DNA from 2 places in the Rhodococcus ruitaii genome. Region 1 is predicted to be linked to the other one. Evidence: riboswitches for the same ligand, from Rfam matches in the RefSeq annotation. Region 1 holds a riboswitch; the other holds the start of a gene.
What was found. A riboswitch is a leader RNA that binds a small molecule or an ion and turns the genes downstream of it on or off. The one in region 1 is predicted to bind S-adenosylmethionine.

Region 1 (3,204 bases):
CGCTCCCGACCGGATCAGCTGTTGTTTCGATTCGAAATAGTGTTGGATTCTGCCAATCGAGACGCCGGCCTCGGCCGCCACCGACTGGAACGTCACCCCGTCGATGCCCCGTTCGTGGATCACTGCCCACAGTGCCCACACGATCTCTCTACGACGCTCAGCATGGTCGACAACTCTCGGCATGACGACAGTTTACAATATGTTTATACTGCAAACAGCACGGTTCACCGAACGTCAGGAAGACCTCCATGAGTGAACACACCAGCACAGACCCCCGACCCGACCATCCACCACCCACCCGTCGGCGCCGATGGCTGCGCCGCAGCGGAATCGTCGTGGTTGCCGCACTGGCCGCACTGGGCGCAGTAGGCATCCAGCAGTTCTTCTTCGGAGCTCCGGGCGTGGGCCACTTCCGCGACGCCGAGGGACGCCGCACCTACGTCGAGGCCTACACCCGGGCGATGTCTGCACTTCCAGCACCATCGACAACCCACGACGTTCCGACCCGATTCGGTACGGTCCGCGTCTACGAGTGGAGCACTCCGGAACTCGAGAACACCGCTCCGGTCGTCTTGGTTCCCGGCCGCTCGTCGGGTGTCCCGATGTGGGCCGAAAACCTCGCCGACTTCGTGCCGCACCGGCGCGTCCTCGCCTTCGACGCACTCGGCGACGCCGGATTGTCGGTGCAGAATGTCCCGTTGACCTCGTTCGACGATCAGGCGCTCTGGATCGCCGATGCCCTCGGCGAACTCACAACCGACCCCGTGCACATCACCGGTCATTCGTTCGGCGGCGCGATCGCAGCCACCTACGCTCGGCAATTCCCCGATCGCGTCCGATCACTCACCCTTCTCGAACCTGTCTTCACGTTCGCACACCCGTCCGCCCGAATGATGGCGTGGACGATGGTGTCCAGCCTCCCCTTCCTGCCCGAGGCATGGCGGAACACCGCGCTCAGCAAGGTGGGCGGCGCCGAGTTCGACCCGGACGACGACATGGCGAAGATGATCGCTGCAGGCTCAGAACACTATTCCGCCGTGCTGCCGACGCCCTCGCCCATGAACGACGAGGACATGGGACGTCTCACCATGCCTACCTATGTCGCTATCGCAGAACGCGATTCGCTTGCCGGTGACACTGCCGCGGCCGAGCGGGCAGGTACACTTCCACACGCGACCGTCGACGTTTTCCCCGACACCACCCACTCCCTGCCCATGCAGGCGAAAGATCGTCTAGCCGTAGAACTTCCCGCATTCTGGAACGATTCCGACCAGAGTTGACCCGGCCGGTCAGCAGCCCGGCACGTAGGTCAGCACCGGAACACGTCCCGGCACACACCCTGTCCAGTGATCGGGGGCAGCCAGGGTGAATGTCACCGGCACATGCGGATTCGGCCCCGGAAGGATCAACACCCGCCACCGAGGAATCCACGTTCCGATCTCTCCACCCACATGGACTGCGCGGGATATCGCAGCTGTGTCATGGTGTCGAAACTCGAGTCGTATTCCGTCCCAGGATAGTTCGACGCTCGTACTGTCAAGCACGTGCACCAACGCACCGACACTCAGGTCAGAGTCGTCGAAAGCCTTACGGGCGCGGATGAAATGGACGTGGTGCCCGTCTCCGAACGCGGCGCATTGATGGGGGTCGGTCATGATATTTCCTCCGGGTCGGCCCCGGGCGGGGCGCTCGTGCCCGGGCCGGTCGGCCGCGGGCCGCTTCGTCATCCGAGCCACCCGCGAGCGTGGGGTTGGCGTGCCGTCCAGTCGGAGCTTGGCGACGACATCTCGTGAAGCACCGCCACTCTACACGACGCAGCGACCTACACGACACAGCGACCTCACAACCCGAGCGACCGACCTCGGCGGAGAACGCAACGCGTCCTTACTGCTCCGAAACGCAGCGGTGACGGGCACCGTCGACACTGGCCGGGCACTGTTCGCACCAGGAGGTTGCCGTGTCCTACGTTCCACCCGCCGAGTTGGCCCGCGCGATGGTCGACGCCGGCCAGAGCAAGGTCCTCATGTCCACCCGCGACACCATGATCAGGGCGTACATGGCCGGCGCGATCCTCTCGCTCGGAGCGGCGTTCGCGATCACTGTCACCGTGCAGACAGGCAACGCGCTGCTCGGAGCGATTCTCTTCCCGGTCGGATTCTGCCTGCTCTATCTACTGGGCTTCGACCTGCTCACCGGCGTGTTCACCATGGTTCCCATCGCCTACCTCGACAAACGCCCCGGGGTGACGATCGGGTCGATGCTCCGGAACTGGGGTCTCGTCTTCATCGGGAACTTCCTCGGCGCCTTGACGGTGGCCGTACTGATCACCTTCGTCCTCACCTACGGATACTCGATTCCACCGGACGCCATCGGCGAACGTCTCGGCGAAATCGGCGAGGAACGCACCCTCGGCTATGCAGAGCACGGCGCAGCCGGCATGGCGACCCTGTTCTTCCGTGGCATGTTGTGCAACTGGATGGTATCCACCGGCGTCGTCGCAGCGATGATGTCCAAGAGCGTGCCGGGCAAGGTTCTCGTCATGTGGATGCCCGTCATGCTGTTCTTCTACATGGGCTTCGAACACTCGGTCGTCAACATGTTCCTGTTCCCGTCCGGCCTCCTGCTCGGCGGCGACTTCACGCTCAGCGACTACCTGATCTGGAACGAGATCCCGACAGTACTGGGCAATCTGGTCGGTGGTGTCGTCTTCGTCGGTCTCGCCCTCTACGTCACCCATGTGCGGACGCAGCCCAAGCGATCAGTCGGGAACACGCCGACGCCGGCATGATCGGACGGCATCGTTCGTTCCGATCTCATCTGCTGCACTCACCAAGCGTGCGGAATGCACGACCGGACCGGCTGACCATGACGATATCTGGTGCCGACGCCGCGCCCCCCGGATCTGACGAACCGGGCGGTCGAGGTCCGCCGCGCCGCGGGCCGTCGACCAGCTCTACTGCCCGCACCATCCGGCGTTCGGCCCTCGATGTCCGGAAACGACTCGGACCCGGGGGCCGCAGCCCACGGGTCCGATGGTCGGGAGCCCTACTGCTGGGCGCTGCTGATTCCTTCAGCAGAACCGGTGAAGAAGTCGAGTGCACCGAAGAGGTCTGCGGCGTTGACGAAGAATTCGGCCAGATCAGCGAGCATGATGTAAATCCCATCTGTGGAGAATCAACAGCGGTGCGATCGCGGTGACGAACG
Region 2 (3,204 bases), on a different contig from region 1:
GGTCGAATCGGATCTCGCGGTCGTTGTCCGTCACCGCCGACTTGATCTTCTTCGCCGAGATCTTCGGATCGTCGAGCAGGTTGATCAGGCCGGCGTCGGTGGCCGCCGATTTGCTCATCTTCGACGTCGGGTCCTGCAGGTCGTAGATCTTGGCGGTGCCCTTGACGATCTGGGCCTCCGGGACGACGAAGGTCTTCCCGAAGCGCTTGTTGAAGCGCTGCGCGAGGTCGCGGGTGAGCTCGAGGTGCTGCCGCTGATCCTCACCGACCGGGACCTTGTGGGCGCGGTACAGCAGAATGTCCGCGGCCATGAGCACCGGGTAGGTGAACAGGCCGACGCTCGCGTGCTCGGCACCCTGCCTGGCGGATTTGTCCTTGAACTGTGTCATGCGGCTCGCTTCACCGAAACCGGTGAGGCAGTTGAGAACCCAGGACAGTTCGGCATGCTCGGGGACCTGGCTCTGCACGAACAGCACGGAGCGCTCCGGGTCGATCCCGATGGCCAGCAACTGCGCGGCGGCGACGAGGACCCGCCCGCGCAGTTCCTTCGGCTTCTGCGGCGCGGTGATGGCGTGCAGGTCGGGGATGAAGTAGAACGCATCGTTTTCGTCCTGGGCGGGAACCCACTGCTGCAACGCACCGAGGAAGTTGCCGAGGTGGAACGAATCCGACGTGGGCTGGATGCCCGAAAGCACCCGGGGCCGCGCGGCGGGGCGGGCATCCTGCACTGTGGCGTGCTGATCTGCAGTCGACATGACCTCGATAATTTCACGCCCCGGTTTCCGCGACCGAACGAGGTCGATCCGTGACCCCGCCTACTCGAACGTGACGGTCACCGGGGCGTGATCCGACCAGCGTTCGGCGTAGGTCGCGGCGCGTTCGACCCGGGCGTCGGCCGCACGGACGGCCAGGGCCGGTGTGACGAGGTGGTAGTCGATCCGCCAGCCGGCGTCGGTGTCGAATGCCTTGCCACGGTAGGACCACCAGGAGTAGGGGCCGGCGACGTCGCCGTGCAGGTCGCGCACGACATCGCGCCACCGACCGGTGGCGAGCAGCTCGGTCACCCAGGCGCGCTCGCCGGGCAGGAAGCCGGATTTGCGGACGTTGCCCTTCCAGTTCTTGATGTCGCGCTCGGTGTGGGCGATGTTCCAGTCGCCGCACACCACCATGTCGCGACCGGCCGAGACGACGTCGGATGCCCGCTCCCCCAGATACGCGGCGAAGCCCTTCATGAAGCGTTCCTTGTCGTCCTGCTTCGGGGTGTCCGCTTCTCCGGTCGGCAGATACAGGCTGCCGCACGTCACGTCGCCGAAATCCGCCTCGATGTAGCGGCCGGAGTCGGCATAGTCGTCGACATCGAAACCCACGCGCACGGCGTCTGCCGGTGTGCGCGACAGGATCGCGACACCCGCGCGCCCCTTGACGGACGACTCGGCTCCTTCGACGTGCCAGCCAGCGTCCAGCGCCGGCGCGATCGCAGTGTGGAACTGCTTCTCGCTCGCGCGCACTTCCTGAAGGCAGACGATGTCGGCGGAGGACGTCTCGAGCCACGCCAGCAGGCCCTTACCGGCCGCTGCGCGCACGCCGTTGACGTTCACGGTGGTGATGGTGAGGGGCACGCCGGACACGGTATCCGACGCCGCGGCCGGAGCCGGAACCGCGGGACGACCTTCTGGCGGCGCGGTACGGCCGAGAGCCGCCTATCGGGCCCTCCGGCCCAGCCGTTAGACTTCCGACGAGGTCATGAGTGCCAGCGCGAAGCCCCGGCTTGCTGGTCGGCAACCCTCCGGCCAGGGTGGGGTGCTCCGGGTGAAGACACGGTCGTCGGCGCACCGCAGACGACAAGCCGGCTCCTGGGAGGTTGACAAGCTGATGAAGGCGGTCCCATCGTGACAACAGGTACCAATCGTCGGCGGATTGCACTCCCGTCGGAAGACGGCCGGCTCGGCACAGTCGACATCGGCAGCATCACCCTCGAGAGCGGCGACACCCTCCCCGACGTCACCGTTGCCCTGCAGCGGTGGGGCGCGTTGTCGCCCGCCCGCGACAACGTCGTACTCGTCGAGCACGCCCTGACCGGCGACTCACACATCACCGGACCGGCCGGGCCGGATCACCCGTCACCGGGCTGGTGGTCCGGCATGGTCGGCCCCGGCGCCCCGATCGACACCGACCGGTGGTGCGTGGTGGCCACGAACGTCCTCGGCGGATGCCAGGGCAGCACCGGGCCGGGCAGCACCGCGCCCGACGGGAAACCGTGGGGTTCGCGATTCCCCCGGATCACCATCCGCGATCAGATCACCGCGGAAGCCGCGCTCCTCGATGCTCTCGGCATCGACACGCTGGCCGCCGTGACGGGCGGATCGATGGGCGGCATGCGCTCGCTCGAATGGATCATCACCCACCCGAACCGGGTGCGGGCGGCACTGGTCCTGGCGGTCGGTGCCCGCGCGACAGCCGATCAGATCGGTGTGCAGAGCACCCAGATCGCTGCCATCACGCAGGATCCCCACTGGCAGGGCGGCAACTACTACGCGAGTGGCAGCCGGCCGGAAGCGGGGCTGGGCATCGCCCGCCGCATGGCCCACCTGTCGTATCGCAGCGAGGAAGAACTCGACTCTCGGTTCGCGAATCTCCCTCAAGGAGACGAAGATCCGTGGGGCGACGGGCGCTACGCTGTGCAGAGCTATCTCGACCACCAGGCATCGAAGCTCGTCAAACGGTTCGACCCCGGCACGTATGTGGTGCTCAGCGACGCGATGAATCGGCACGACGTGGGACGCGGTCGCGGTGGCATCGAAGCTGCGTTGGCGGGCACGAATGTTCCGACGATCGTCGCGGGTGTCGATTCGGATCGCCTCTACCCGATCCGATTGCAGCAGGAGATCGCAGACGGTCTGCCGAAGTGCGACGGGCTGCGTGTCCTCGAGTCACGCGACGGACACGACGGCTTTCTCACCGAAGCCGATGCCGTGGCGAAGCTGCTCGTCGAGCTGATGGAACTGGCGGGCGGCTGAGAGCCGGATGCGTTATCCGGTGCCGAGCGGATCGATCGAGACTGCCAGCGTCACGATCGCACCGCCCATGGCAAGCATCGCAGCGACGTCGAAACGTTTGCCTCGCACCGCGAGCACTCCCACCTGATCCGAGTCGAGCGCCCACCTGAGGATCCCCGCAAGGATCATCGCACCGCCGAACACGAAAG

Region 2: linked by a shared signal. The riboswitch ahead of metX (homoserine O-acetyltransferase MetX) and the one ahead of ACZI8W_RS09185 (hypothetical protein) in region 1 are both predicted to bind S-adenosylmethionine.

Annotation. Positions count from the first base shown of each region.
Region 1 covers NZ_JBUYWC010000006.1:120,664-123,867, forward strand. Annotated here, with positions in the region: gene ACZI8W_RS09175 (TetR/AcrR family transcriptional regulator) at 1-183, opposite strand, end outside; gene ACZI8W_RS09180 (alpha/beta fold hydrolase) at 249-1,280, shown strand; gene ACZI8W_RS09185 (hypothetical protein) at 1,290-1,655, opposite strand; SAM riboswitch class IV at 1,683-1,795, opposite strand; gene ACZI8W_RS09190 (formate/nitrite transporter family protein) at 1,958-2,788, shown strand.
Region 2 covers NZ_JBUYWC010000009.1:129,350-132,553, reverse strand. Annotated here, with positions in the region: gene trpS (tryptophan--tRNA ligase) at 1-754, opposite strand, end outside; gene ACZI8W_RS13420 (exodeoxyribonuclease III) at 815-1,627, opposite strand; SAM riboswitch class IV at 1,739-1,853, shown strand; gene metX (homoserine O-acetyltransferase MetX) at 1,889-3,016, shown strand; gene ACZI8W_RS13410 (DUF3017 domain-containing protein) at 3,029-3,204, opposite strand, start outside.